DNA from 4 places in the Mesorhizobium sp. P2_C7 genome. Region 4 is predicted to be linked to each of the others. Evidence: riboswitches for the same ligand, from Rfam matches in the RefSeq annotation. Region 4 holds a riboswitch; each other region holds the start of a gene.
The links. Region 4 has a riboswitch for cobalamin ahead of bluB (5,6-dimethylbenzimidazole synthase). Riboswitches for the same ligand answer to the same signal wherever they lie in the genome.
Positions count from the first base shown of each region.

Region 1: it holds a riboswitch for cobalamin, as region 4 does, so the genes downstream of both, AC1D2G_RS30370 (CbtB domain-containing protein) here and bluB (5,6-dimethylbenzimidazole synthase) in region 4, are expected to answer to the same signal.
Region 2: it holds a riboswitch for cobalamin, as region 4 does, so the genes downstream of both, AC1D2G_RS04775 (aromatic ring-hydroxylating oxygenase subunit alpha) here and bluB (5,6-dimethylbenzimidazole synthase) in region 4, are expected to answer to the same signal.
Region 3: it holds a riboswitch for cobalamin, as region 4 does, so the genes downstream of both, AC1D2G_RS30575 (DUF1636 family protein) here and bluB (5,6-dimethylbenzimidazole synthase) in region 4, are expected to answer to the same signal.

Region 1 is NZ_JBFUDW010000019.1:56,645-64,193, forward strand. It holds gene AC1D2G_RS30330 (RidA family protein) at 1-370, shown strand, start outside; gene AC1D2G_RS30335 (creatininase family protein) at 425-1,228, shown strand; gene AC1D2G_RS30340 (tyrosine phosphatase family protein) at 1,270-1,779, opposite strand; gene cobD (threonine-phosphate decarboxylase CobD) at 1,776-2,825, opposite strand; gene cbiB (adenosylcobinamide-phosphate synthase CbiB) at 2,824-3,792, shown strand; gene cobO (cob(I)yrinic acid a,c-diamide adenosyltransferase) at 3,816-4,439, opposite strand; gene cobU (bifunctional adenosylcobinamide kinase/adenosylcobinamide-phosphate guanylyltransferase) at 4,441-4,956, opposite strand; gene AC1D2G_RS30365 (CbtA family protein) at 4,949-5,752, opposite strand; gene AC1D2G_RS30370 (CbtB domain-containing protein) at 5,768-5,947, opposite strand; cobalamin riboswitch at 5,984-6,180, opposite strand; gene AC1D2G_RS30375 (aromatic ring-hydroxylating oxygenase subunit alpha) at 6,322-7,497, shown strand; gene AC1D2G_RS30380 (MFS transporter) at 7,501-7,549, opposite strand, start outside.
Region 2 is NZ_JBFUDW010000001.1:988,138-995,686, reverse strand. It holds gene AC1D2G_RS04805 (carbohydrate ABC transporter permease) at 1-14, shown strand, start outside; gene AC1D2G_RS04800 (carbohydrate ABC transporter permease) at 16-1,170, shown strand; gene bglA (beta-galactosidase BglA) at 1,175-2,839, shown strand; gene AC1D2G_RS04790 (ABC transporter ATP-binding protein) at 2,881-3,993, shown strand; gene AC1D2G_RS04785 (DUF680 domain-containing protein) at 4,069-4,308, opposite strand; gene AC1D2G_RS04780 (DUF680 domain-containing protein) at 4,378-4,578, opposite strand; cobalamin riboswitch at 5,090-5,291, shown strand; gene AC1D2G_RS04775 (aromatic ring-hydroxylating oxygenase subunit alpha) at 5,406-6,653, shown strand; gene AC1D2G_RS04770 (FAD-binding oxidoreductase) at 6,734-7,549, shown strand, end outside.
Region 3 is NZ_JBFUDW010000019.1:104,812-112,360, reverse strand. It holds gene cobG (precorrin-3B synthase) at 1-28, opposite strand, end outside; gene cobN (cobaltochelatase subunit CobN) at 25-3,384, opposite strand; gene cobW (cobalamin biosynthesis protein CobW) at 3,403-4,440, opposite strand; gene AC1D2G_RS30575 (DUF1636 family protein) at 4,443-4,871, opposite strand; cobalamin riboswitch at 4,911-5,116, opposite strand; gene AC1D2G_RS30570 (winged helix-turn-helix domain-containing protein) at 5,146-6,345, opposite strand; gene AC1D2G_RS30565 (NADH-quinone oxidoreductase subunit A) at 6,676-7,041, shown strand; gene AC1D2G_RS30560 (NuoB/complex I 20 kDa subunit family protein) at 7,032-7,549, shown strand, end outside.
Region 4 is NZ_JBFUDW010000007.1:307,448-314,996, reverse strand. It holds gene AC1D2G_RS17395 (pirin family protein) at 1-248, opposite strand, end outside; gene AC1D2G_RS17390 (DUF2277 domain-containing protein) at 286-552, opposite strand; gene AC1D2G_RS17385 (exodeoxyribonuclease VII small subunit) at 666-917, opposite strand; gene AC1D2G_RS17380 (histone deacetylase family protein) at 921-1,847, opposite strand; cobalamin riboswitch at 1,969-2,148, shown strand; partial or broken gene bluB (5,6-dimethylbenzimidazole synthase) at 2,152-2,826, shown strand; gene AC1D2G_RS17370 (hypothetical protein) at 2,943-3,926, opposite strand; gene AC1D2G_RS17365 (TetR/AcrR family transcriptional regulator) at 4,021-4,629, opposite strand; gene AC1D2G_RS17360 (MFS transporter) at 4,751-5,974, shown strand; gene ribB (3,4-dihydroxy-2-butanone-4-phosphate synthase) at 6,030-7,130, opposite strand; gene aroC (chorismate synthase) at 7,232-7,549, opposite strand, start outside.

The DNA.
Region 1 (7,549 bases), on a different contig from region 4:
CACCCCGAAGTCGATAAAGCCACCCTTTGCCCGCTACAGCCACGGCGTCGAGGTGCCCGCCGGCAAGCGGCTCGTGCTGTGCTCGGGCCAGGTCGCCATCACGGCGGACGACCAGATACCGGAAGATGCCGGCGCACAGGCCGAACTCTGCTTCCGCAACATCGCGGCAGTGCTCGGAGAGGCCGGTCTGGGGCTGCAGGATATCGTCCGCATCAACGCCTACGTCACCGACCGCGCGCACCTGCGACCCTATATGGATGTCCGCGACCGGCTGTTTTCCAGCCCGGCGCCGGCCTCGACGCTGATGATCGTCTCCGGTTTCGCCCGGCCTGAATTCAAGGTCGAGGTCGAGGCCATCGCGGCTGGGTGATCGACAGGCCGCGCTTGCCGCGCTAGGTCTGACCTATTATCGAAGAGGCGTGACATGACCGTTGCAAAAAAACGCGTGTGGTGGGGCGACTACCGCACGACCGAATACGCCTCGATCGACCCGGAGGCGACGATCGCCGTGCTGCCGCTGGCGGCGATCGAGCAGCATGGTCCGCATCTGCCGGTCTCGACCGACACTGCGATCATGAACGGCATGCTCGACACAGTGATTGCCCGCCTTCCAGACGACCTCGACATCCGCATCCTGCCGGTGCAGGCGGTGGGCAAGTCGAACGAACATCTTCACGCGCGAGGCACCCTCACCCTGCCGGCAACGACGCTGGTCGACGCCTGGACCGAACTTGGCCTGTCGATCGCACGGGCCGGCGTGCGCAAGCTGATCGTCGTCAATTCGCATGGCGGCAATGAAGAGATCATGGGCATCGTCACGCGCGAACTGCGCGTGCGCGAAAACATGCTGGCGGTGAAGACCAGCTGGCAGCGCTTTGGCCGCCCGGCGGGCATGTACACCGAGATCGAGGACCGTCAGGGCATCCATGGCGGCGATGTCGAGACGTCGCTGATGCTGCATTTCCGGCCGGATCTCGTCGACATGGGCAAGGCCGACAATTTCGTTTCCAATGTCGCGAAGGCTGAAAAGGAATTTGCGCTGCTGCGCCATATCGGCACCCATGCCTTTGCCTGGATCGCCAGCGATCTCAACCCGAATGGCGTGGTCGGCGACGCCAGCATCGCCACGGCCGAGAAAGGCCGGCTGACATCAGAACATCAGGCCGACGGTTTCATCAGCCTGCTGCGCGATGTGCGTAAGGCAAAGCTTGCCGACTGGCTGAAATAGCACTCCCGTCTCAGGGCAGGTCACCTGAATATCAACATGTCCTAGATGTCGATCTTCAGCGCAAAGGGCGCTCCTTCAAAAGCGTCGGCGCCGCGCCCGATCGCCTGGATCGCCTCGATCATGCGGCCATTGCGGTCGAGCAGCACATCGGCCACTGCAATCAACCGCGGGTTGGGCGTCGCCGAGGGCGACAGTGCCCGTAGCGTCTGCGCCAGTTCGGCTTCGTCGCGCTTCGGTGCCAATGCCGCGGCGATGATGTAGGCCGAAGCGGTCGAGCGGCTGATGCCGGCATAGCAATGCACGACCATCGGCTTTGCCCGGTCCCATCGGCGCGCGAAATCAAGCAGGTTGCGGACATGCTCCTCGCCCGGCATGGTCATGCCGTCCTGCGCCACCGCAATGTCGTGCATGACCAGATGCAGATGATTCTCCCGGGCGATCGAGGCCGGCCGCACAACGTCGGTTCCAGCGGCGAGCAGCGACAGCATGCGGTCGGCGCCGGTCCGTGCCACGGTTTCCTCGACCTTCGCCAGAGAGCAGACATGGATCATTGTTTCGAACCCTTCGATCGATCCTCGCGCCGGGACGCCCATTCGGCAAGAGCGGATTCGAGCCGCTGCCATTCCACCTCGCTCCCCGGCAGGCCGGCGCGCAAGACGCCAGGACGGTCGGCAAAATGGCGCAGCAGGATGCCGCGCTCGCCAAGTGTGGCGAACAGGTCGGCGGCATCCGGCAAGCGGAGATAGCGGAACAATGTGGTGCCGCCCGCGACAGCAGCGCCGAAGCGGCCGAACAGCACATCAAGCCGTGCCGATGCCTCCGCAAGGGATGCCCGCATCGCGTCCTGCCAGTCGATATCGGCAAGCGCGCGGATGCCATATTCCAGCGCCGGGCCGGCGACGGCCCATGGTCCGAATTGCGTGTCCAGCCGGCCGACCGTCGCCGCATCGGAAAGCGCAAAACCGAGCCGCAGCCCGGCCAGGCCAAAGAACTTGCCGAACGAGCGCAGCACCACGATGCCGCCCTGGCTGACATCGCCTGCGAGGCTGTGCTGACGCGGGCCGACATCCATGAACGCCTCGTCGACGACCAGCAGCCCGCCCTTGGCGCGCAGCCCTGCGGCGAGTGCCAGCAGCCTGTCGCGCGCGATGATGCGCCCATCCGGATTGTTGGGATTGACGATGATGGCAAGGTCGGCTTCCGCCAATACTTCGAAATCGCCGACCTCCGTCACCGCGTGCCCGGCGATCGCCGCTGCCCGCGCATGTTCGGCATAGGTCGGACCCAGCACCAGCGCCTTGCCGGGCGCGATCAGCGATGCGACGCGCGGCAACAGGATCTGCGTGCCGGGTGCCGCGACAAGGTTGGCCGGCGATGGCGCTCCATAGGCGCTCGCCGCGATCTCGACCAGCTCGCTGGCACGCGTTGCCTCCGGCAGCCGCGACAGGATGGTGGCGGGCAGCTCGAAAAGCGGGTAGGAGTGCGGATTGATACCGGTCGAGAGGTCGACGAAAGGCTGCGGCGCGTTGGGGAAAAGCGCCCTCGCCCGGCCGAGACTTCCACCATGGTCCACCGCCGCCCCATCAAGAAGCTTCATGTCAATCCTGATCGCTTTCCTGTCATTGGCCGCTGAATTCGTCCTGGGTTACCCGGACTGGCTGTTTCGCGCCATCGGCCATCCGGTGACGTGGTTCGGCAGGCTGATATCCTTTCTCGACGGCCGGCTCAACCGCGCCACTGATCCCGACGCGCTGCGTCGCAAGCGTGGTGTCCAGGCGCTGTTGGTCATCGTGCTGGTGCCGGCGGCGATCGGGCTCGGCGTGCAGATCCTGCTCTGGTTCGTTCCCATGGGATTGATCGTTGCCGCCCTTCTGGCGACATCGCTTCTGTCGCAGAAGAGCCTCTACGAGCATGTCGAGGCCGTGGCCGACGCGCTCGACACAGGTGGCCTGGCTCTTGGACGCATCGCCGTCTCGCGCATCGTCGGCCGCGATCCCGAATCGCTGGACCGGGCCGGTGTCAGCCGCGCGGCGATCGAGAGCCTGGCCGAGAATTTTTCCGACGGCATCGTTGCTCCCGCCTTCTGGACCGGCGTCGGCGGGTTGGCCGGAGGCGCTGCCTACAAGGCAGCCAACACCGCCGATTCGATGATCGGCCACCGCACCCCGCGCCACGAAGCGTTCGGCTGGGCGGCGGCGCGCTTCGACGATTGGATCAACCTGCCGGCATCGCGGCTGACGGCGCTGTTGATCGTGCTGGCCGCATTCCTCGTCAGGGGTGCTGATGCGAAAAACGCCTGGCATGCCGTGTGGCGCGACGCGAAAAAACACCGCTCGCCCAATGCCGGCTGGCCGGAAGCGGCGATGGCCGGCGCGCTCGGCCTGGCGCTTGCTGGACCACGCAGCTATGGCGGCGTGCTGGTCGACGACGTCTTCATGGGCGAAGGCGGCCGCCGCGAAGCCGACAGCATCGACATCAGGCAGGCGCTGAAACTCTATCGTGTCGCCGATTATCTGCTGATCGCGCTGTTCGGTTTGGTCTCGGCAATCGTCATCGTCGCGTGATCGGGCCTGCTGGTTAAGGCTAATCAGAACTCGATGCCTTGCTGCGCCTTCACGCCCGCCGAGAAATGGTGCTTGGTCACACCCATCTCGGTGACGAGGTCGGCCGCCTCGACCAGTGCCGGCTTGGCGTTGCGGCCGGTGACGACGACATGCAGGCCCTCGCGCCGCGCCTTCAGCGCCGCAACCACTTTGTCGAGATCGAGATAATCGTAGCGCAGCGCGATGTTCAGTTCGTCGAGCACCAGCAGGCTGATCGATGGATCGGCCATCAGTTCGAGCACTTTGGCCCATGCGGCTTCGGCTGCGGCAATGTCGCGCTTCAGATCCTGGGTTTCCCAGGTGAACCCCTCGCCCATGGCGTGCCAGACGACGCGGTCGCCAAAGGCGGCGAAGGCATCCTTCTCGCCGGTGTGCCATTTGCCCTTGATGAACTGGACGACGCCGACACGCTTGCCGTAGCCGAGCATCCGCAGCGCCAGACCAAAAGCGGCGGTGGTCTTGCCCTTGCCCGGCCCGGTGTTGACGATCAGCAGCCCCTTCTCGATCGTCTTGGCCGCCACCTCGGCATCCTGCACCGCCTTGCGCTTGGCCATCTTGGCGCGGTGGCGTTCTTCATCCCGGTCGGTCTTGTTGTCGATATCGGTCATTTCATTTCACCTTGAGCGGCAGCCCCGCCACCATCAGCAGCACCGTGTCGGCGACAGCGGCCACCTGCTGGTTGAGTCGGCCGGCGGCATCGCGAAAACGGCGCGCCAGTGCGTTGTCCGGCACGATGCCTTGGCCGACTTCATTGGACACGACGAACCAGGGCCCGCGCGGCCGCGACAGCACGTCCGCCAGCCGACGGCATTCAAGGTCGAGGTCGTGTTCGGCCAGCATATGATTGGTCAGCCACAGTGTCAGGCAGTCGACAAGCACCGGCTGATCGTCCGGCAAAGCCTCGAGCGTGCCGGCGAGATCGAGCGGTGCGTCGATGGTCGCCCAGCCCTCGCCGCGCCGCGAGCGGTGCAACGCGATACGCTCACGCATTTCGTCATCATAGGCTTGCGCCGTGGCGATATAGGTCCATGGCGAGGGTGGAACTGTCGCCAGGGTTTCGGCATGCGCGCTCTTGCCGGAGCGCGCACCGCCGATGATGAAGGTCAGCTTGCTGCGATCAGGCAAAGCTGTCGCGCAGGCTGGTCGCGGTGCCGGTGAAGCGGCCGCGCACCACGCCGACGACGGCGCCGAGCACCAGCCAGAACACCAGGTTGGTCACTGTGACCGCCACCACGAACTGGTGGTGCAGGCCTTCCGGGATCGGCGTCTCGAAACTGTCGGGCTGCGGTGCGCCGACAATATGCGGCGCGACGATCAGCAGGACGGCAAGGATCGCGAGCGGCAGCGACTTGCGGAACGCAATCAGGCCGAGACCCGCCGCGGTCGCCACCACGGTTGCCCACCACCAGATCTGGCGCTGCGTGAGATCGGCCGCCGGCATCGCGGGCAATTCCGGTGGCAGGCCGAGGCCTGGTGCCAGCGTGAACACGGCAAAGCCGGCGAGGCCCCAGAACACGCCCTGGCGCCAATTGCCGATGCCGCCGGCGAATTCGGAAACCGCGACCAGGATCAGCGCAAAACCGATGCCGGTGACGATATTGGCGACAACGCTGAAGGCGAAACGCTCGAAACCGTCGGCCGGCGCCCAGCCTTCGTCTTCCGCGGTCGGAGTGGCTGCTTCCGCAGGCGCCGGGGCGGCAGAGCTCATTGCATTCGCCGCCTGAGCGGCTGTGCTCATGGCGCTGGTATCGGTTGCAGCCGTAGCGGCATGGTCATGATGGTGGCCGCCGCCGGCCTGTTCGTAGACTTCCGCCTTGAGGATCAGCGGCACGGTGGCATAGGCCTGCAGGCAGGCGAGAACGACGCCGGCCACGAGCCCTGCGATCGCCGCGATGAACACGACGTTGCGAAACAGGTTCATGATGTCAAATCCTCGTCAGTGGCAGGGAAACGCCATCGAATGGCGATAGTCGTGAGCCGCATTGTGGACCGCATCGATATGCGAGAAGCCGACAAAGCCGACAACGAAGATGCCGAGCAGCGCCACGAGTGCAAGCTGCATGAAGCGCGACTGCGAGGAGACGGAGGCGCCGAGGGAGACGGAAGCGGTAGTCATGTCTTGTCCTTTCACCCTCCACCCGAGGGCATCGAAGTCAGTTTCCTGTCGCCGGCAGGTCTCCTGGCTCGCGGATCAGCGCCCTTCCCCACCTTCCCGAAGAGAAACCTTCAGTGGCATATGGAGAGGACTACCGCACACAGTTGCGGGGGCAGCCACGGCATTGGGCAACAAGTCCGCCCGCACCGCATTCCCTCTTGGCTCCAAACGGAACCGACGACAAGCGCGACTATAGGGAAAATCGCCGCGACCGGCAAACCAAATTCCGCCGACAACCAGCGCGATTGCGCCATCCAGATAAATCGGGTCTCCGGCACAACAATTGACAATTCCCGTGGTCAGGTGTCGGCTGACAAATCCACAGGAAGCCAGCCATGCAGCCCATTGCAAGCGAGCGCGATCCCTACAACGGCCTGACCCGGGCCGAACCGACGCTGCCATCGTCGGCCTATTGGGATGCGGACAGTTATCAGCGCGATCTCGACGCCATCTGGTACAAAAGCTGGCTGCTCGTTTGCCGCGAGGCCGACCTTGCGCAGCCGCTTTCTTTCCGCACCTTCCGCGTCGGCACGCAGGAAATTTTCGTACTGCGCGACGAAACTGGCGAATTGCGCGCTTTTCACAACACTTGCCGCCATCGCGGCTCGCAGCTTTGCCAGGAAGGCGAAGGCCGGCTGAAGGCGCGGCTCATCACCTGCCCCTACCACGCCTGGTCCTATTCGCTGCGCGGCGACCTCGTGCGCGTGCCGTCGAAGTCGCTGCCGGAAGGCTTCGACAAGGCCGATCATCCACTCTATCGCGTGGCGCTCTCGATGTGGCGCGGTTTTGTCTTCGTCAATCTGCAAGAGGACGCCGCCGGCTCGGCGGAAACATCCTTCGATCCGGCGTCCGGCAGTCTCGCCAACTGGCCGCTGGAAACGCTTGTTACCGGCCATGTGCTGCGCAAGGTAATGAACTGCAACTGGAAGATCTTTTGGGAAAACTTCAACGAGTGCCTGCATTGTCCGGGCGTCCACAAGGACCTGTCGCGGCTGGTGCCGATCTATGGCCGCGGCCTGATGGGCCGCCATGACGATCCCGAATGGTCCCGCCACGCCGACAATGACGCGCCGGAGTTTTCCGGCGGCCTGCGCGCCGGCGCGCAGACATGGTCGCGCGACGGACAGGCGCATGGGCCGGTCTTCACCGGCCTCACATCAGCCGAACGCGCCGCCGGCCAGACCTACGCCACCAACCTGCCGTCGATGTTCATCGTCGGCCATGTCGACTATATCAGGACCGTGCGGCTGGTGCCGCTTGGCCCCGAGCAGACCGAGCTTGTCGCCGAATGGCTGTTTGCGCCCGAGGCGCTTGATGCAACCGACATCGACAACATCGTCGCCTTCGGCAAACAGGTGCTGGAGGAGGATGCAGGGATCTGCGAGGTCAATCAGAAAGGTCTGCGCTCGATGCGCCATGCGGCCGGCGTGCTGATGCCCGAGGAGTACGACCTGCACCGCTTCCACAACTGGATCCGCGAGCGGCACGCAGCAGCTACCCCCAAGCCGTGAAGATCACAGCGATTTCGGCAGGTATCGCCAGGTCACGAAGCCGCAGACCGCC
Region 2 (7,549 bases), on a different contig from region 4:
CGGGAGGACATTGAGATGGCCGTTGCGACCGGAAATTCCTTCGCCAGCCGCTTCGGCGTCCATATTGCCGTCCTCATCTTCGTCGCCATCTGGACCATACCGACGCTCGGCATCCTGGTCTCGTCGCTGCGCGACAAGGACCAGATCATCGCCTCGGGCTGGTGGAATTCGTTCTCCAGTTCCACCCAGACGGAAGCCAGCCGGCTGCCGGCGGCCTCGATGCAAGTCGAAAAGGACGGCAAGTTCGTCCTTCAAGGCAACATCTTCGGCAACAGCCCTGTCCGCAACATCAGCGCTTTCGGCGTCAAGTCGGCAGCACCAACGCAATACCCCGCCGGCACATCGGCCGATCTCGGCGACGGCGTCACCCTGCAGCTCAATGCCGACGGCAGTTTCATCATGCAATCGCCGAAGGCCTTCGAAGGCGATCGCGGCCAGCGCGTCTATTATGCCTCGTCGGCGCCACCTAAATTCACCACCGACAACTACAAGACTGTGCTGTTCTCGGAAGGCATCGGACGGTCGTTCATGAATTCGCTGACTGTCACCATACCGGCGACCGTCATCCCGATCCTGATCGCCGCCTTTGCCGCCTATGCACTGGCCTGGATGCGCTTTCCCGGCCGAGCGCTGCTGATCGCGGTCATCATCGGCCTGCTGGTGGTGCCGCTGCAGATGTCGCTGATCCCGCTGTTGAAGCTCTACAACGGCGTCGGCGCCTTCTTCGGCATGCCGTCGAAAACCTATCTAGGCATCTGGCTGGCGCATACCGGCTTCGGCCTGCCCTTCGCCATCTACCTGTTGCGCAGCTACATTGCCGGCCTGCCGCGCGAAATCATGGAATCGGCGCGCATCGACGGCGCCAGCGATTTCGAGATCTTCGTCAAGATCGTGCTGCCGCTGTCGTTCCCGGTGCTGGCCTCGTTTGCCATCTTCCAATTCCTGTGGGTATGGAACGATCTGCTGGTCGCGATGGTTTTCCTGGGTACGGAGGCAGACCAGATCGTGCTGACCGCCAAGCTCAACGCGCTGCTTGGCTCACGTGGCGGCGACTGGGAGATCCTTACGACATCGGCTTTCGTGACCATCATCGTGCCGCTGATCGTGTTCTTCTCGCTGCAGCGCTATTTTGTCCGCGGGCTGCTTGCCGGCTCGGTGAAAGGAGGCTGAGACCATGCAATCCGCTTTGAAGGCCAGTTCGAAGCCTGACCTCGCCGTCGATCGCGACTGGTGGCGAGGTGCGGTGATCTACCAGATCTATCCGCGCAGCTACCAGGACTCGAACGGCGACGGCATCGGCGACCTGAAGGGCATCATCGGCCGGCTCCCCTACATCGCGGCACTCGGTGCGGATGCCATCTGGATCTCGCCGTTCTTCAAATCGCCGATGAAGGATTTCGGTTACGACGTCACCGATTACTGCGACGTCGATCCGATGTTCGGCACGCTGGCCGACTTCGACGCGCTGACCGCCGAGGCACACAGGCTGGGCTTGAAGGTGATGATCGACGAGGTGCTGTCGCACACTGCCGACAACCACCCATGGTTCAAGGAAAGCCGTTCGAGCCGCACCAACGCGAAGGCAGACTGGTATGTCTGGGCGGACGCCAGGCCGGACGGCACGCCGCCCAACAACTGGCTGTCGATCTTCGGCGGCTCGGCCTGGCAATGGGACACCAGCCGCCAGCAATATTACCTGCACAACTTCCTGGCCGAGCAGCCCGATCTCAACTTCCACAACCATGAGGTCCAGAACGCGCTGCTCGACGTCACCCGCTTCTGGCTGGAGCGCGGCGTCGACGGCTTCCGGCTCGACACCATCAATTTCTACTTCCACAGCCAGGGCCTGGAGAACAATCCGCCGCTGCCGCCCGAGCAGCGCAACGACCAGACCGCACCCGCGGTCAATCCCTACAACTACCAGGACCATCTCTACGACAAGAGCCGTCCGGAAAACCTCGGCTTCCTCGAACGCTTCCGCGCCCTGCTCGATGAGTATCCGGCCACCGCGGCGGTCGGCGAAGTCGGCGATTCGCAACGTGGGTTGGAAGTGGTGGCGGCCTATACCGCCGGCGGCAAGCGCGTGCACATGTGCTACTCGTTCGACTTCCTGGCGCCGGAAAAGATCAGCGCGGCCAAGGTCCGCTCGGTGCTGGAATCGTTCGGCAAGGTCGCCAGCGACGGCTGGTCGTGCTGGGCCTTTTCCAACCATGACGTGATGCGCCCGGCCTCGCGCTGGGCGGCAGGCGAAGCCGACACGACCGCCTATCTCAAGGTCATCTCGGCGCTGCTGATGTCGCTGCGTGGCTCGGTCTGCATCTACCAGGGCGAGGAGCTTGGGCTCGGTGAGGCCGACCTCCACTTCGAGGATTTGCAGGACCCCTACGGCATCCGCTTCTGGCCGGAATTCAAGGGCCGCGACGGCTGCCGCACGCCGATGGTGTGGGACGGCAGCGCCAGGAATGGCGGCTTCTCCTCGGCCAAGCCATGGCTGCCGGTGCCGGCCAAGCACCTGTCGCAAGCGGTCAATGTCCAGCAGGGCGACGAGAGCTCGCTGCTCGAGCACTACCGGCGCTTTCTCACCTTCCGCCGTGCCCATCCGGCGCTGGCCAAGGGCGACATCACATTCATCGAAAGCGAGGGCGACACCGTCGCCTTCACACGCCGCGCAGGCAATGAGCAGGTCGTCTGCGTCTTCAATCTGGCAGCCAAGCCAACCAGGATTGAGCTTGGCAACCGATCGCTGCAACCTTTGCCGGGACACGGATTTTCGGGGCAGGCGAGCAGCGGTTCCATACAGCTCAACGGCTACGGCGCCTGGTTTGGGCGCATCGACTGAACTTCAGATCACTTGAATTTCAAATCACTGGGAGGAAACCAATGGCCGATGTCACGCTAAGACAAGTGAAGAAGTCCTACGGCAATCTGAACATTCTCCACGGCATCGACCTCGATATAAAGTCGGGCGAGTTCATCGTCTTTGTCGGCCCGTCGGGCTGCGGCAAGTCGACATTGCTGAGGTCGATCGCCGGGCTGGAGGAAATCACCTCCGGCGAACTCAAGATCGCCGGCGAGGTCGTCAACGACGTGCCGCCGTCGAAGCGGGGCATCGCCATGGTGTTCCAGTCCTACGCGCTCTACCCGCACATGACGGTGTACGACAACATGGCGTTCTCGATGAAGATCGGCAAGGAGAACAAGGCCGAGATCGACCGCCGCGTGAAGCAGGCCGCGGAAATCCTGCAGCTGACCAAATATCTCGATCGCCTGCCCAAGGCCATGTCGGGCGGCCAGCGCCAGCGCGTCGCCATCGGCCGCGCCATCGTGCGCAACCCGAAGGTGTTCCTGTTCGACGAGCCGCTGTCGAACCTTGACGCGGCGCTGCGTGTCGCCACCCGCATCGAGATCGCCAAACTCAAGGAATCGATGCCCAACACGACCATGATCTACGTCACCCACGACCAGGTCGAGGCGATGACGCTGGCCGATCGCATCGTGGTGCTCAAGGAAGGCCATATCGAGCAGGTCGGCACGCCGATGGACCTCTACAAGAAGCCCGGCAATTTGTTTGTCGCCCAGTTCATCGGCTCGCCGGCCATGAACATCCTGCCGGCGACCATCGACAAGACCGGAAACCCGACCGTCGTCAGCCATGTCGGCGGCCGCAAGGCAAGCGTGCCGATCGCAACGCCGGCTTCGGCAAAGGGTGCCGCGGTGAGTTTCGGCGTGCGGCCGGAAGATCTGATCATCGCCAGCGGCACGGAGTATCTGTTCGAGGGAACGGTCGACTATGTCGAACAACTCGGCGAAGTCCAGCTTGTCTATGTCGACATCGGCCGCGCCGACCTGCCGCTGGTGACCAAGCTGCCTGGCAATGTCGAGGTCAAGCGCGGTGCGACGCTGCGGCTGAGCGCGGACGCCAACGACCTTCACATCTTCGACGCGGACGGGCACTCCTTCTCGCTCCGTCAGCCGGAAGTAAAGGCGGCTTGAGACAGAACCAAGTCTCGACACGAAAAGAGCGGCGGGCCAGGCCCGCCGCTCTTTTTTGGAAATCAACTTCGGCTGTTAGCGATTGCCGAAGAGGTCGCGGTCGGCGCTCTGAGGGGCGGACTTCTCTACGTCACCCGACGAATTGAGCAGCTTGCCGACGAAACCACCGCTGTTGCGGATCGAGCCCGTTTGAGAGTTGTCAACCGAACCGACGGCAGGCTGGTTGGCGCCATTCGAACCGTAGTTGTCGCTGGCGGCGAAAGCGCTGCCGGAGATCGCCACGACGGCGGCGGCAGCAAGCATGATCTTCTTCATTTCAAATCTCCTGAATTCTGGATTTCGCCAGGACGGCGGGAGAGCCCGCCGCCTTCTGGGAATCGGCTGTTAGTTATTGCCGAAGAGGTTACGGTTGCTACCCTGGGCAGGCGTCTGAGCAGCCGGCTCCGACTTCTTGGTCGAAGCAGTGTACGAGCTGTCGACAGCAGCGGTGGCTGCCGGGGCATTCGAACCATAGTGGTCGCTGTTCGCGAAGGCGCTGCCGGAAATGGCCAGAAGGGCGGCGGCAGTGAGGATGATCTTTTTCATTTTTTGGTACTCCAGTATTTCTTATTTTTGCCGTCCGTCTAGCGGCGTGTCTTGGGAAGAAATCGCGTCGTTCGGACAGCCCCGATGTGGGAGAGCCATCCAGCCATTTCCAATCACGAAGTTGTTCCGCGTGGACCAAGAATCCACCACTTGAAATTGCGCCAGGGGTTTCCACACTCAATGTTTTTCTAATTCATATCAAAGAGTTGTACGAAACAGGTACCCCGATCACCAACTGTGTCGGAGGCCCAGCGTTCACAAGTCCTGCACGCACAGTCAACAGAAACGAACCGTTCGGTTCGATTTTTGCGGCAGCTAATAGTCACTTTTCGATACCGTTAACCTTTTCTGCTTCCTGGCAAGGGGTCGGTTTCGGCGAGATTGGAGCCGGCTATGGTTGCCCAAGAGAAAGGCTTCCGCTTCGCGATCACCGACCGGAACGTTTCGCAAGCGTGTCGCGCCGCATGGATACGATGTCGTTTTCATGCCGATGACGCGCCCGCGATCGTGATTAGATCATGTCATCTCAGGTGCCGCTTCGTGACGACGAGGCGGAGAATTGGGAAGCCGGTCAGAATCCGGCGCTGCCCCCGCAACGGTGGTGGAGTTCAAGTCGCAACGGGAGACCACTGGGCGTCAGCCTGGGAAGGTGTCGCGATGGTCCGCAAGGACAACTCCAGAGCCCGGAAACCAGCCCGAGATGTCTAGACTCGACTGATCGCGGTGGGCGGTCAAGAGGCGGATAGTGCATGTCCGGCGCATCGCCGGCCTGCGTCCAATCCTTCCTCCGTCACCACCAGTTCAGTCCTTAGAAACGAGGACAGGACATGGATGCTCGCAACGACATGCTGAGGCTCTTGAGTGGCCGGCGGCAAGGCTTTTCGCTAGGACAGCCCTTCTACACCGATCCAGACTATTTCAAGCTCGACATGGAGCTGATCTGGTATCGCGACTGGCTGTTCATCGGTCATGATTGCGAGCTGCCGAAGCCGGGCAGCTACATCACGGCGCAGATTGGCGACTATCCAGTCGTGCTTGTCCGCGACCAGAAGGGCAATATCAACGCCTTCCACAATTCCTGCCGCCATCGCGGCAGCCGCGTCTGCAATTCCGACAAGGGCACGGCGGCAAAGCTGGTCTGCCCCTATCACCAATGGACCTACGAGTTGGACGGAAGGCTCTTGTTTGCCAGGCAGATGGCCGACGGTTTCGACAAGAGCCAGTTCGGCTTAAAGCCCGTCGCCTGTGAAAGCGTCGGCGGCTACATTTTCATCTGCCTGGCCAAGGAGCCGGCGGATTTCGCACCGATGCGCGCGATGATCGAGCCCTACCTTTTGCCGCACCGGCTGCGCGAGGCCAAGGTGGCGTTCGAATCGACCATTGTTGAGAAGGGCAACTGGAAGCTGGTCTGGGAAAACAACCGCGAGTGCTATCATTGCGCCGGCAATCATCCGGAGCTCTGCAAGACTTTTCCAGAGGCACCCACGGTGACCGGCGTGCAAGGCGCCGACAGCGACCCGGAAATGCTTGCGCACTGGGCGAAATGCGAAGCGGCCGGCCTGCCGAGCAAATTCCGCATCGATCCGGCCGGACAGTACCGCGCCACCCGCGCGCCGCTGCTGCGCGATGCCGTCAGCTACACGATGACGGGAAAGCGTGCGGTCAAGAAGAACCTGTCCGACAGCGTTTCGACCGACCGCATCGGTTCCTTGCTGCTCTATCACTATCCGACGACCTGGAACCACATTCTGGGCGACCACGCCGTCACCTTCCGGGTGTTGCCGATCAGCGCCACGGAGACCGCGGTGACGACCAAATGGCTGGTTCACAAGGATGCGGTCGAAGGCATCGATTACGATCTCGACGAACTCACCCACGTCTGGACCGAGACCAACGACCAGGACCGGCGGATCGTCGAGGAAAACGCCTTCGGCATCCTGTCGCCTGCCTACGAGCCCGGCCCTTATTCGGAGCTGCATGAGGGTGGCGTCATCCAGTTCGTCGAGTGGTACGCGTCGTTCATCGGCCCGCGCCTTGCCGAAGGCGGCCGGCCGGCGCTGCGCAGCGTTGCATAGTGCATGTCGCCCAAAAGTGCGCAGCGGTTTTGGGAACTCGACATGCACAGGGCAAGAGTGAGGACAAGAGGATGAATGCGATGACGGATCTCGGCCTCTATCGCCATCTCGACCAGATGACGCCCTGGAACGACCGGCTCCAGGTGCTGGAGGTGATCGGCGTCAGCGACGAAGCGCCTGATGTGAAGACCTTCACCTTCCGCTCCGACAACCAGACCTGGTTCCGCTACAAGCCCGGCCAGTTCGTGACGCTGGAACTGCCGACCGCCGACGGGCCGCTGATGCGCACCTATACGCTGTCGTCGTCGCCATCGCGGCCGTTCTCGATCGCGGTGACGATCAAGGCTCAAGCGGGCAGCATCGGCACACGCTGGATGTTCGACCATCTGACGCCGGGCTCGCACGTCAAGGCCTATGGGCCGACAGGCGACTTTTCGCTGCACAGCCACCCGGCCGCCAAGTACCTGTTCATTTCAGCCGGCTCGGGCGTGACGCCGATGATGTCGATGCTGCGCTGGCTGAACGACTGCGCGCCATGGACCGATGTCGGCTTCGTCAATTGCGCGCGGCGCCCGGAAGAGATCATTTTCCGCAAGGAACTCGAACTGCTCGGCAGCCGCATGCCGGGCCTGTCGCTCGGCTTCATGATCGAGGAGCGGTCCAGCCGCGAGGGCTGGTTCGGCCATATGGGCCGCATCGACGCGATCCGGCTGCCCTTGCTGGCGCCCGATTTCCGCGAGCGTGAAATCTTCTGCTGCGGCCCCGATCCCTTCATGCGCGCCGTGCGCGGCATGCTGGACGCCGCCGGCTTCGACATGACGAAATACCATCAGGAGAGCTTTGCGGCGCCTGTCGTGGAGGAGATCCCGGCACCATTCACCTCGCCGGCGGAAGAC
Region 3 (7,549 bases), on a different contig from region 4:
AGGCGCCGCGACGCGAGAAGGCGTTCATGCCGCAACCCCAAGCGCTTCAGCCTCGGCAATCAGGGCGGCGAGGTCGTCGTCGATAGAATTGCGCAAGGGATGCCAGAGCCCGCGCCGCCGGGCCGACAGGAAGCGTTCGGCGATGACTTTGGCGGCGGCAGGGTTCTCGCGCAGGATGAAGGCGCGCACCAGGGGATCGCCGAGATAGGCGTCATGCACCGCCTCGATCAGCGTGCCTGATATCGCGAGGGTGGTTTCGGCAAAGCCGACCAGCCGGTCAACGGTTTCGGCGAATTCGGAGGCGCCGCGCGGGCCGTGGCGCATCTGGCCTGAGACGAAGCGTGGATTGACGGCGCGGGCCCGCACGACGCGGGCCACCGCCTCACTGAGCGAACGCGGCTTCGGCTTTTGCGGATCGGTGGTGTCGAGCACGATGACGTCGGCATTCCTGCCAAGCGCCGCAAGCGCTGCCGAAAATCCGCCGATGAAGGCGACGTCGGCGGAGCCTTCGAGGATATCGCGGCCAGGGTCGTCGCCGGTGTGGACGAGAAGATCGGCTTCGGCGATGCGACCCTCGAAGGCGCCGGGTGCCGAGACGCCTTCGCCCCCAGCGCCGCCATAGGCATGCGAGGTGGCGTCGAGATAGGCGCGGCCGATCTCTTCGCGCGCCGCCCAGTCGCCGCTCGACAGCAAGTCCTCGACGCCGGCGCCGTAAGTGCCGGGCGAAGTGCCGAAGATGCGCGGGCTGATCTTGCCATCCGCGCGGGTCTTGGCCGCCAGCGGGTTTTCCGAATCCTCCTCGTCGCGGGCGGCAACGGCGTTGGCCGCGGCATCGATCAGTGCGATTTGGGTTGGGAACATGTCTCGGAACAGGCCGGAAATGCGCCAGGTGACGTCGACGCGTGGTCGGCCGACGGTTGCCGGCGGCAGCACCTCGATGCCGTTGATGCGGCCGGTCGCGGCATCCCATTGCGGCCGGCAGCCCATCAGCGCCAGGCCTTGTGCAATCTCCTCGCCGCCGGTGCGCAGCGAGGCTGAGCCCCAGAGGTCGATGACCAGCGAACGCGGCCAGTCGCCATGCGACTGCATATAGCCACGCACCACTTCCTCCGCCGCCGCCCTGCCGAGGTCATAGGCGGTCGGCGTCGGCATGGTGCGCGGGTCCGACGTGAACAGGTTGCGACCGGTGGGCAATACATCGGCGCGGCCGCGCGCCGGCGCCCCTGCCGGGCCGGCCTTGACGTGGCGGCCATCGAGTGCTGCCAGCAATGCCGTCTTCTCGGCTTCAGCGCTTTGACGCCGCATGGCGTCAGGCTCGTCGTTGGAGGCGCGGCCGTAGATATGCAGCCCGTCCTTGATGGCGAAATCCTTGAGGTCGCAGAGCCAGGCGTCGATGCGGCGCAGCGCCTCGTCGGGTGCATCGGTTTTGGCGACGCCGGCTTCGGAGGCGAGGCCGGTCTTCTGCGCGGTGTCGACGATCAGCTTTGCGAGGCGGTCGCGGCGGCGGCGGTCGAGCCCGTCGGCCTGGGCATATTCGTCGACCAGGCGTTCGAGCCTGTGCTGATCCTCGTCCAGTCCGGCGCCGGTCAGCGGCGGCGGCAGATGCCCAAGGGTGACGGCGGCGATGCGCCGCTTGGCCTGTGCGGCTTCGCCGGGGTTGGAGACGATGAAGGGATAGATCACGGGCAAGGGGCCGGTGACGATCTCGGGAAAGCAGTTTTGGCTGAGCGCAACCGTCTTTCCGGGCAGCCATTCCAGCGTTCCATGGGCGCCGACATGGACAAGCGCATGAGCGCCGAGCGATTTGCGCAGCCACAGGCCGAAGGCGATCAGCGCATGCCGCGGCGGCAGCGTCGGGTCGTGATAATCGGCGCGCCGATCCACTGACCGGCCGCGGTCGGGAGCAAGCGCCACGGTGACGTTGCCGAAGGTGGCGGCGCGGAAGGGGAATTTTGCGGAGGTTAGCACCTCGCGCAAACCTGTTTCATCTTTCGCCTTACCCCAGGCGCCTTCTACGGCAGCTATCGCCGCCCTCGGCAGTTCGGTTGAGAAGCACAGATAGTCGTCAAGCTTCAGCCCGTGGTTTGAACTTTCCAGCAAATCCAGCAGCGCACGCGGCGTTTGCGGAATCCCGTCAACGGCATAGCCCTGTCCCTTGAGGTCCTGCAGCATCGCCAGCACGCTGGACGGCACGTCGAGGCCGACGGCATAGCCGGTGCGGCCGGGGGCGCTGGGATAATCGGGGATCAGGATGGCAAGCTTGCGCTCGGCGCTCGGCGTTTCTTGCAGCTTGATGAAGGCCGCGACACGGTCCGCCACTTGCGCCACACGATCGGGCTCCGGCCGGTTGGCGAAGGCGCGGTGACCAAGTGCGGGATCGACCTCGCTCTCGCCCTTGAAGGAAATGGCGCCGGCAAGGATGCGGCCGTCGAGTTCGGGCAGCACGACATGCATAGCGAGGTCGGCGGGCGCCAGGCCGCGCTGGTTGTTTTCCCAGATGTCGCGGCGGGTGGTGGCGACGATGACCTGGAAGACCGGCACGCCGGCACGATCGAACAGGGTTTCGACGCCGGGTTCGGCGCCGGACGCGAAGGCGGTCGCGGTGACGATGGCGGCAGGTTTCAACGCCGCCAGCGCGGTTTCGACGAACGCCAGCGATACCGGGTCCTTGAGGCTGGAGACGAAGATGGGGACCGGCGTCATACGGCGCTGCCGCAGCGCTTCAAAAAGGGCGTCGATCGGTGCGACATCGGCGGCCAGCAGCATCGAGCGGTAGAACAGGATGGGGATCACAGCATTTCCCTGCCCCTCGAGGGGAAGGGGGACGACGCCGCGGCCCGGCTCATAGTACCCAGCCTTCGGTACGGCGACAGGCGCCGAAATTGTTGCTTCAGACCCTGCCAGCCGCGCCAGCTTCTGCACCAGCGCGCTCATATTGGCTGGACCGCCCTCGCGAAAATAGTCGAGCAGGCCGTCGAGTTCCTCGCGCGGCAGTGTCGAGGCTTCGATCAGGCGCAGATCCTCGTCGCGGCATTCGCCGGGCAGCAGCGCCAGTTTTATGCCGCGCGCGCGCGCGGTCGAGGCAAGCTGGTCGCAGCCGTAGCGCCACCAGTCGTAGCCGCCCAGAATGCGCACGAGGATGACTTTGGCATGGCGGGCGACGCTGTCGACCCAGAGGTCGACGGACATCGGATGGCGCAGGTCACGCAAAGCCGCCAGCCGCATCGAGGGCAGGCGCTCGGCATCGGCCTTCCATGCCGCCGCCAGTCCGGCGAGATCGCTGTCGGTGAAGGACAGGGCCACGATATCCGCCGGCGTCTGCCGCAGATCGACCGGCTCGGCGAGATCGTCGAGCGAGGCGGAGGTCGTGGTGAGGATGTGCATCTCGGCCCGTGGTTTGCGTCAGCCGGCGAGTATACGCTCGATCGCCGGGCGGTTCAGCCCCTTCAGGCCGATGACGACGAGGCGCGAGCGGCGGTCATCCCCGGCCGTCCAGGCCCGGTCGTAGTAGTGATTGACGCGCGGTCCTACGGCCTGCAGCAACAGCCGCATCGGCTTGCCGCCGACCTCGACGAAGCCTTTCACGCGCAGCACGTTTTCTTCCTCGGCGGCGGTGGCGACGCGCTTTGCCAACTCGTCCGGACTGGCGACCGAGGCAATGTCGATGACGAAAGAATCGAAGTCGTCGTGCTCGTGGTCGAGTTCGTCGTCGTGGTGGGTCTTGCGGTTCTCGATATCGTCCTCGACGGCAAGGCCAAGACCAAGCAGCACCGACGGATCGACCTTGCCTTGCGACGTCGGCACGATCTTCACGGCGCGAGCGATGTGCTCGTTGATGATGGCGTTGGCGCGGGCGGAGCCCGCGGTGTCCATCAGGTCGCTCTTCGACAGGATGATCAGGTCGGCGCAGGCGATCTGGTCCTCGAACACTTCCTCGACCGGATCGTCGTGATCGAGCGTCTCATCCTGGGCGCGCTGTGCCTGAAGTGCGTCCATGTCATTGGCGACGCGGCCCTCGGCGAGTGCGGGACCGTCGACGACGGCGATGACACCATCGACCGTCACGCGGCTCTTCACCGTCGGCCACTGAAAGGCCTGGACCAGTGGCTTCGGCAGAGCCAGGCCCGAGGTCTCGATCAGGATATGGTCGACCTTCGGCGACAGCGACAGGATCTGGTCGAGCGCCGGCACGAAATCGTCGGCAACGGTGCAGCAGATGCAGCCATTGGCCAGTTCGACGATGTTTTCCTCCGGGCAGGTGTCGATGCCGCAGCCCTTCAGGATCTCGCCGTCGATGCCGATGTCGCCGAACTCGTTGACGATGATGGCGATCCGCTTGCCGCCGGCGTTTTCCAGGAGATGGCGGATCAGCGTCGTCTTGCCGGCGCCGAGGAAGCCGGTGACGACGGTGCAGGGGACGCGGGAGACGGAGGCAGTCATGATCAGTCCTTAAGCAGGTCGAGGGGAGGGATGCGGGCCACGAGGCCGCGCTTCAGGCTATCGGGACGGCCGCGCCACGGGATCAGGCCGTCAGTCGAGGTGGCGAAGAGTTTGGCGCCGGTGACGAGATCGGCACCGCTGGCTGTGGTCAGGTCGCCGAAGACGTAGCTCCAGCAGCCATCGCGCAGGATGGCGGCACTGAGCCGGCGCTTGCAATTGCCGAGGCATTCGACGCTGCGGACGCGGATGGATTCGCCAGACGCGGCGTGACGCGTGTCGTCCGCGAGCAGTTCGCCGGCGCGGGGATGAGCATCGGAACCTGTTTCATCGCGACAGGAGGCACAGACGATGACCGTCACGCCGGCAAGGGCATCGCTCTCGCCGGATGAATTGTCCGCTGTGCCAGCGGAAAAACTGCTGTCGTGGTCCAAAAATCGGGCTCCTTGCCCGGAAACCCGCCGGGCGATCGGATTCTACAGTCGCAGACGGCAGGTCTCCTGGCTCGCGGGTCATCGCCTTGGGTAGCCGCCTTCCCGGGAATACCCCAGTGGCTTTCGGCCTTGGCTCTTCGCTTACAGTTGCGGGGACAGCCGCGGATTTGAAATCGGAATTTCGCACCGCATTCCCTCTTGGCTCCTCTCGTTGAAGAGAAGAGACCGTCTGCAGCGGATTTAGGCTTTTGCGGGCAGTGGTGTCAACGTGGGCTTACGACACGCTCAGGTCGGCCAGCGCCGGACCCAAATCGCCGGCTGATGTCACCTCTATACGTTCAAGGCCGAGCCAGCCCTGCATCTGCTTCAATTCATCGAAGAGTTCTGCAGCGGTTTCAAGCGGCGCGCCCGGCTCGGCATAGGCCGCATGGACGCGCAGAACACTGGCGGGGCGATCGGCCTTGAGGTCGACGCGGCCGACGATCCGGTCGCCGAGCAGGAACGGCAGGACGTAGTAGCCATACTGGCGTTTATCGGCCGGGGTATAGATCTCGATGCGATAGTGGAAATCGAACAGCCGCTCGGTGCGCGACCGTTCGAAGACGACCGGATCGAACGGCGCCAGGAGGGCGCGGGCCTCGATTTTGCGTGGCAGACGGGCGTCCCTGTGAAGATAAGCCGGCTTATCCCAGCTTTCTACACGCACCGGCAACAACTCTCCGAGTTCGACCAGTTCCTCCAGCCGGCCCTTCATGTCGGCTGGGGACAGGCGGAAATAGTCCCGCAGGTCGCCTGATGTCGCGATGCCGTGGGCTCGGGCGGAAATGCACAGCAACTCGCGGTGCGCGTCCTCGGCGGCGGGCACCGGCAGGTCGAGGATCGCTTGCGGCAGCACGCGCTCCGGCAGATCGTAGAACCGCTCGAAACCGCGACGGTGTGCGGTTGTGATGCGCCCGGCCCAGAACAGCCATTCGAAGGCGTGCTTGGCATGGCTCCAGCCCCACCAGCCGCCCGAGCCTTTCTGGCCTTCGAGCGCGGAGGCGGCGATCGGCCCGCGATCGGCGACCTCGCGATAGATCTGTTCGATGTAGCCAGCGTGTTCGCGGCCCCATTTGGCGAGACCGAGATACATTTCGTCGCCGCGCTCGGCCCGCTGCATGCGCCAGCGCATCAGCGGATAGGTCTCGACCGGCAAGAAGGAGGCTTCGTGTGCCCAGTATTCGAACACCGTGCGCTTGCGCGTCACGGCCGCGTTGTCGAGCAAGGCGAGTGGGTAGGGGCCAAGGCGCGAATAGAGCGGCATATAATGAGCGCGCACCACCGCACTGACGGAATCGATCTGCAGCAGGCCGATGCGGGAGAGAACGCGGGCGAAATGGCGGCGGTCGGGCGTACCGACAGGGCGGGGATCGAGAAACCCCTGGGCGGCGAGCGCGATGCGCCGGGCCATGGCAAGCGAGATCTTTTCCTTCATGCAGGCATTACTCTGAGGTGGTTGGCCGAAGTTCTGATGGGTGATTCCGGCCCATGCTAGCAGGGTTTTGGCGGCAACCTTGTCAGGAGACAAAAGTGGAGTAAAAAGCGAAGGAAATCAAACAGGAGCGGATCGGACCAGTTTCCTCGGATATGCCGTCCAGCACCGCGTTTTGAACAAGGTTTGACTTGCTTCGCTGGAAGTGCTGCGCTAACCCTCGCCGCGTTGCAGCATAGGCCCTTAAAACGGTTCAGCGGTTAAACTGTCACGCTTCCGCATTAGGGTCCGGTGCTGTAATCAACGTGGATTGGCGCCAACGGAAAGCCGAGCATGAACGCACTTCTAGGTTCATACCTGCCCATCGTCCTGTTCATCGGCGTGGCCCTGGTCGTCGGCCTGGCGCTGCTGGCCGCCCCCTTCCTGGTCGCCTACCGCAATCCCGATCCCGAAAAGCTTTCCGCCTACGAGTGCGGTTTCAACTCGTTCGACGACGCCCGCATGAAATTCGACATCCGATTCTACCTGGTGTCGATCCTGTTCATCATCTTCGATCTGGAAGTGGCCTTCCTGTTTCCGTGGGCGGTTTCGTTCTCGAAGATCGGCATGCTCGGCTTCTGGTCGATGATGGTCTTCCTGGCGGTGCTGACAATCGGCTTTGCCTATGAATGGAAAAAAGGAGCGCTGGAATGGGATTGAACGACAGTTCCGGCACGCTCGTCGCGCCGAAGCCCAAGGGTCTGATCGATCCCAACACCGGCAGGCCGGTAGGGTCCGACGATCCTTTCTTCCTCGAGATCAACAACGAATTGGCCGACAAGGGCTTTCTCGTCACCTCGACCGAGGCGCTGATCACCTGGGCGCGCAGCGGTTCGCTGATGTTCATGACGTTCGGCCTCGCCTGCTGTGCGGTCGAGATGATCCATACTTCGATGCCGCGCTACGATTCGGAGCGGTTCGGCGTTGCGCCGCGCGCGTCTCCGCGCCAGTCCGACATCATGATCGTCGCCGGCACGCTGACCAACAAGATGGCGCCGGCGCTGCGCAAGGTCTACGACCAGATGCCGGAGCCCCGCTACGTCATCTCGATGGGTTCCTGCGCCAATGGCGGCGGCTACTATCACTATTCCTATTCGGTGGTGCGTGGCTGCGACCGCGTCGTGCCGGTCGACATCTATGTGCCCGGCTGCCCGCCGAGCGCCGAAGC
Region 4 (7,549 bases):
TAGGTCACCGTCGACAGCCCGATATGCGGATGCGGACGGACATCGAGCGCCTGGCCCGCGCGCAGGATCGCCGGGCCCATGCGGTCGAAGAAGATGAAAGGCCCGACGAGCCGTCTTTTGGCGGTCGGCAATGCGCGGCGTACCTGGAAACCACCGATGTCCTTGGCGTTCGGAATGACCATCAGCTCGATCTGGTCGCTGGCAAAGGCGTCGCCGACTTCAGGGTCTTTCCCGGGGAAGAAGCTCATGGACTCTCCTTGTCAGCGGCCGTGCCTGCTTGTCGCATCAGGCAAAACGGATCGCTGATTTCGCGCGCGCCTTGGCGGCCACCTCTTCGCGATTGCGAGGATGCTGATGGGTTTCGAGGGAATCGAGAAGCTCACGCGCCGATGCCGCGATGGCTTCGACCGCATGATCGAAGGCGTGCTGGTTCTGCTTCGAAGGTCGCGTCGTTCCGCTCAATTTGCGGACAAACTGAAGTGCGGCGTCGCGCACCTCGTCATTGGTTGCCGGCGGATCAAAATTGAACAGGGTCTTGATGTTTCTGCACATCGTTTCCGAACCTCCTCTTGTCCTGAAGCCGTTTCAATCGGGACGGCTGCTATCCTCGACTATGATCATGTCCAAAAGCCGGTGAGGCAAGACCATCGTTCGGGAAGCATGACTCAGTCGGCGTCGAGCGGCTCGGCTCCAACCGGCTTGCCGTCGCGCGACAGCCTGATCTTCTCGACCTTGTCCTCGGCGGCCTTCAGCAGCCGGTCGCAATGCGCCTTCAGCGCCTCGCCGCGCTCATAGATCCTGATCGACTGGTCGAGCGGCACGTCGCCACGCTCCAGATCATCGACGATCTTTTCCAGCGCGTCGAGTGCCTGCTCGAAGCTCATCGCCTTGACGTCTTCGTTGGTCTCTCCAGCCATCATTCACCCTTTCATCAGTCGCCCGACATGGGCGGCGACCGAAAATGCCAGTCCCTGCAGATCGTAGCCACCCTCGAGCAGGCTGACGAGCCGGTTGCCGCTGTGGCGTGTGGCGCGCTGCATCAGCTGGCCGGTCGCCCAGTCGAAATCATCCTCGGTCAGATTGATCTCGGCCAGCGGATCGCGATGGTGCGCGTCGAACCCCGCCGAAATGATGATCAGGTCGGGCGCGAAATTGTCGAGCGCCGGCAGGATACGCGACAGCAAGGCATCGCGAAAAACCTCGCTGCCGGTCTGCGGCGCCAGCGGCGCGTTGACGATGTTGCCGGCGCCGGTCTCGCTCTTCGCCCCGGTGCCGGGATAAAGCGGCATCTGGTGCGTCGAGCAATAGAGCACCGACGGATCGTCCCAGAAAATGTCCTGCGTGCCGTTGCCGTGATGGACGTCCCAGTCGACGACCGCAACGCGCTCGACGCCATGTTTCTTCTGCGCATAGCGCGCGGCGATCGCCGCCGTGTTGAAGAGGCAGAAGCCCATGGCCGTGGTTTTTTCGGCATGGTGGCCGGGCGGCCGCGCGGCGACGAAGACGTTGTCGGCGCGGCCGGCAAAGACATCGTCTACGGCGGCGTTGGCGGCGCCGATCGCGGTTATCGCCGCTTGCCAGCTCTTCGGGCTGACTGACGTGTCGGCGTCGATGCGGGCGATGCCCTCGTCGGGAATGGCGGCGCGGACGCGGGCGACGAAATCGGCGGGATGCGCGTAGAGAATGGTGGCCTCGTCGCCTTCCGGCGCCTTGATGCGATCGAGCGCGACAAAAGCTTCATCGTCAAGCACCCGCTCGATGGCGCGCAAGCGATCCGGCCGCTCAGGGTGACCGGGGGGCGTGATGTGCTCAAGGAAGATCGGATGGGTATAGAGACGTGTGGTCATCTTCCCTATCTAGTGCCCCGACGTCGCGATGGCCATGCGTTGTGGCCTGATGGCTGGGGAAAATCACACATGCGTCCATTGGTGTCGCTGCAGGCATTGGCGTCGTCAGCGCTTCGGCGTAAGGTCGCCGCCACTGCCTGGTGCCCGCCGCAAGCGGGAGAATCGGGAACACGGTTGAACTCCGTGGCGTGCCCAACGCTGTAAGGGGGACCGCGCCGGTAAATGCCACTGTCGATGACGGGAAGGCACCGGACGCGGGTTGATCCCAAGCCAGAAGACCGGCCTGGCAGGCATCGTCATCCGCATGGTCAGGCGGAAGACATCCACAGCAATCGCAAGGGGACACGCGATGCCAACACACATGACCGCCTCTGTTGGCGACGGATTTGACCAGAGTGCGCGCGATGCGGTCTATCGCGCCATGTTCACGCGGCGCGACGTGCGCGGCCATTTCCTGCCAGCCCCGCTCGACGATGAGGTGCTGGCGCGGCTGCTGCTTGCCGCGCACCATGCGCCGTCGGTCGGCTTCATGCAGCCTTGGAATTTCATCGTCATTCGCGATGCCGAGCGACGGGAAAAAGTGCGTGACCTGTTCCTGGCGGCGCGAGAGCAGGAACTGCCGGCCATCGCGGAAGAACGACAGGCGCTCTACCGCAAGCTCAAGCTGGAAGGCATCTGCGAAAGCGCGCTCAACATCTGCATCACCTGCGACCGGCAGCGTTCGAAGGGTTCGCCGCTGGGGCGCTGGCACAATCCGGAGATGGACCTCTACAGCACGGTTTGCGCGGTGCAGAACTTCTGGCTGGCGGCGCGCGCCGAGGGTGTCGGGGTCGGCTGGGTCAGCATCATCGAGGCGCAGGCATTGAAAAGCCTGCTGTCAATTCCCGAGCATGTTACGCCGGTCGCCTATCTCTGCGTCGGCCGTGTTTCCGAGTTCGCGCCAAAGCCGGACCTCGAAGCGCATGGCTGGGGCCGCCGCTTGCCGCTGCCGGAACTGATCATGAGCGAGACCTTTTGCGGGCAAGGTGAAGCGTTGCTCAAATCGACCGTGGCGCGCCTCAACGGGGTCGATGCCGCGCCGGCGACCACTGCCGATCAGCGCGTCGCGCCGGCCGTGCCCCAGCGCGAACCGCCGAAGGAGGCCAGCGCCTTGTCCTTGAGTTCCCTGAACTTCGACGACGCCTCGGCCAGCCGGGCGTCCCAGGCGGGATCGGGCACCTGGCCCTCGATGGTCCTGAAGTAGACCTGCATCAGGCAGGCGATGGCAAATGGTTCGATGAACGCCGCCTTGAAGGCCCAGGCGAAGACGATGGCGAGCACGAAGGCCCAGCCGGCAAGCTGCCCGGGCATGAAGAAAAGAATCGCGCCGGCGGGCGCCAGCATCAGCAGGAAAATGACAAACGAGACGCCCCACATGATGACCGCCAGCCAAACGGCGTTCTTGACCATGATCTTGCCGTTCTGGGCATAGAGCACGACGCCTTGGCGGGCAGTCTCGAACGGCGAGGATGAATTGATGCGGATGTTGTAGCCGAGGATGATCTCGTCGACATAGGTCAACGACAGGCGGATCACCGTGTTGACGAAGCTGACCAGGCCGTTCAAGCCCGGGATCGGCAGGAAGGCGGCGATGCCGCCGAGCAGCCCTGTGATGGCGCGAATGGCGCCCTTGACCAGTTGGCCGACGACGAAAAGGATGTTGGCCTCGGCAAAACGCTGGGTCACGATGTCCTTGGCATAGGCAATCTGGTCCTGGCCGTCGGGAATGTCGCGGCCGTCGACCAGATGGACCATGACGGCGATATGGCCGGCCTTGACGACATAGAGGATGTATTCCCGGATCCAGTAGACGGCGATCGAGACGACGCCGAAGCCGACCACGCCGCCCCACAAGGCAAAGGACAGCGGCCCGTCGGGATCGGCGGAAATATGGCCAACGCCGTAGCCAACGGAGGCGCCCGTGCCGGTCGCCACGATATAGGCCAGCGTGATGCCGAAATAGACGATCATGCGAAAGACAATGAAGGGCCAGGTCCGCATCATGATGGACACCGACCTGCTGATATCGAAATCCCACATGCCCCGAATCTCCCCTCAGAGATGGCGCGAGAGGATGCGCTGAAACCGGCTGTTGTCAATCGTGGGAGTGGCGCGCCAGACCAGCAAGGGGATTTCAGACCGGCTGGGAACCCTGCTTCTTGAGCAAGCCTTCGAGCAACTGCTTGAAGGCCGCCACCACCTTCTTCGACGTCGCTTCGGGGTCGCTCGAATTGGCGATCCGCTGCGCTGCCTGGCTGCTCGCCCCGTTGATCAGCCGCGAGGCAGTCTCGGGGTCGAGGCTGGGAACGACCACGCCCTCCTCCTGCAGCCTGGTCAGATGATCGGTCATTGAACCGACACATGCATTGGCATTCGGCCATTGTGCAGGATCCCCCAGCACGGCCGGGCCATCCCGGAACATGATGCGCTGGATTTCCGGCTCCAACGCCATTTCGATATAGGTCGTGCATTCGTCGACGAAATGCTGCCAGCGGGTCGGTGCTCTCGACGCCACTTCGTTCACGCGCGCCGCCATCTCACCGTCGATTTCGGCGATGACCGCCTGCAGCAAGCCCTTCTTGTCGCCGAAGTGATGATAGAGTGCACCACGTGTCAGCCCGGCCGAAGCGGTGAAATCATCCATCGACGCCTGGGCATAGCCGATCGTGCCGAAGGCATGCCGGGCGGCCGCGATCAACTTGGCGCGCGTCTCTGCGATCATCTCCTTGCGAGGTTTGTGCATGGCTCCTGGACCTACCAACATACGCTTCGTATGCCAATTGACATACGCCGCGTATGATCTATCTAACAATCATACGCATCGTATGTAATTGTCGAATCCGTCCTTGTCGAGGAACCGGACCATGCAAAATCCCTATTCGGAGATCTTTCGCGCCCCTGGCGCCAAGGGCTTTGCAGCAGCGGGCTTCATGGCGCGGCTGCCGATCGCGATGGCGCCAATCGGCATCGTGGCGATGCTGTCGCAGACGCGTGGCGAATACTGGCTGGCCGGCGCGGTCTCCGCGACATTCGCGCTGGCCAACGCTTTCGTGGCGCCGCAAATATCAAGGCTTGTCGATCGCCTTGGCCAGACGCGGATCGTCGTGCCCGCCACGATCATCTCGGTGCTCGCTTTCGCGGTCCTGATTGCGGCGGCCAATCAGGACTGGCCTGTATGGACGCTGTTCGTGTCGGCGCTGCTGGCGGCGGCGATGCCCAGCATCCCGGCAATGGTGCGCGCACGCTGGACCGAGATTTTTCGCGGACGGCCGGAGATGAACACCGCGTTCGCCTTCGAGTCGGCTGCTGACGAACTGGTCTACATTGCCGGCGCATCGCTGTCGGTCGGCCTGAGTGCCGCCCTGTTCCCGGAAGCGGGAATGCTGGCGAGCACGCTGTTTCTCGCTTTCGGTTCGACGGCGTTCATCTTGCAGCGCTCAACCGAGCCGCAAGTGCGGCCGGTGGAACATGGGTCGCGCGGCTCGGCAATCCGCCTGCGGCCGGTGCAGATCATCACCTTTGCCCTGATCTTCATCGGCGCGACCTTCGCGACGACGGAAGTGAGCACCGTGGCGATCACCAAGGAACTTGGCCAGCCAGGCGCCGCAAGCCTAGTCATTGGTGTCTACGCGCTGGGATCGTTCGTGCTCGGCATCATCGTCGGCGCGCTCAACCTGAAAGCACCGCTGCAACGCCAGCTTGCCATCGCAATCGCCATCATCGCGCTGAGCACCTTGCTGCCGCTCACCGCCGGCACGGTGCCGCTGCTGGCGTTGACCGTCTTCGTCAGCGGCGTGGCGATCTCGCCGACCTTCATCACGGCGTTCGGCCTGATCGAACGGCATGTGCCGGAGGCGATGCTGACCGAGGGCATCACCTGGGTGACCACCGGGATCGGCATCGGCATGGCCCTGGGCTCGTTCGCGGCCGGCTCAGTGGTGGATGCGTTCGGCGCCCAGAACGGATTCTGGGTGTCGGTTGCGGCCGGCACGATCGCGCTGGTCACCGTGTTGCTTGGTCAGCGCAGCCTGGCCACGCCTGAATGCGCCTTGGAAGGATGTGAAGCAGGCGCCGTTCCCGCCGAATGATCCCCCGAAGGGCCCGGTTTCAAACAGACTGGGCTCTATCCCCAGCAGTTGCCCTTCAGAGAATCTCGGTCTTGGCGATATGGATGCCGAAGCCCTCGAGACCGACATAGTGGCGTTCGCGCGAAGCGATCAGATTGATCGAGGAAATGCCGAGATCCTTGAGGATCTGCGCACCGAGGCCGATTTCGCGCCATTCGTTCTCACGGCGGCGCGCCTCTTCGTGATCCTCGCGGTCGCCGCTCGCAGGCCGCTTGCGCTCCTGATGGGCGACGCCGACCGAGCCCTCGCGCAGGTAGACGATGACGCCACGCCTGCGCTCGCCCATCGCCTTCATGATGCCGTCGAGCCGGTGGCTGGTGCCGAACACGTCGGTCACCACATCCTCGGAATGGAGGCGCACCGGCACCTCCTCGCCGTCGCGGATGTCGCCGAAGACAATGGCGACGTGATGCATGGGGTCCCAGGGCAGCGTGTAGGTGAAGACCTGCGCCTTGCCGCCGAGCGTGTCGATTTCCGAGCAAGCCACGCGTTCGACCAGCGTTTCCTTGCGTTGCCGGTAGGCAATGAGGTCGGCGACCGAAACCTGTTTGAGACCATGCTCTTCAGCAAAGGCCGAGACCTGCGGGCCACGCTTGACGGTGCCGTCGTCATTGACCAGTTCCGAAATGACGCCGACCGGTGCCAGACCGGCGAGCTTGCACAGATCGACCGCGGCTTCGGTATGACCCGAGCGCATCAGCACGCCGCCTTCGCGCGCGATCAGCGGGAAAATGTGGCCGGGGCGGACGAAATCCGAGCCGCCGACATTGCCGTTGGCGAGATTGCGCACGGTCAGCGTGCGGTCCTCGGCCGAAATGCCTGTTGTCGTGCCGTGCTTGAAATCGACGCTGACGGTGAAGGCAGTGGTGTGGGCGGAATCATTGTCGGCCACCATCGGCGCCAGGTTGAGCCGCTTGGCCTCCTCGCGCGGCATCGGCGTGCAGACGATGCCGGAGGTGTGACGGATGATGAACGCCATCTTCTCCGGCGTGCAATGGACGGCGGCGACGATCAGGTCACCCTCGTTCTCGCGTCCATCATCGTCCATGACAACGACGATCTCGCCGCGCTCGAAAGCGCGCAAGGCTTCGACGATTTTCTTCTGATCGTAAGGCATAGGCGCTCGTTTCACTCGCAGGGGAATAAGGGAGTAGGGCAGTATGGGAGTAGGGAAAAGGAAAAAATGGCTGTCTCGGGCGGGTAGCGTGACATATTCCCCTACTCCCCTACTCCCCTACCTGTCTGTCCCCGATGACGCAGATAATGATCGGCAATGGCGCAGGCAACCATCGCCTCGCCGATCGGCACGGCGCGGATACCGACGCAGGGATCGTGACGGCCCTTGGTCATGATCTCGACGTCGTTGCCGTCCCTGTCGATCGACTTTCGCGGCGTCAGGATCGACGAGGTCGGCTTGACGGCGAAACGGGCGATGATCGCCTGGCCGGTCGAGATGCCGCCGAGGATACCGCCGGCATTGTTGGACAGGAACACCGGCTTGCCGTCATTGCCCATGCGCATCTCGTCGGCATTCTG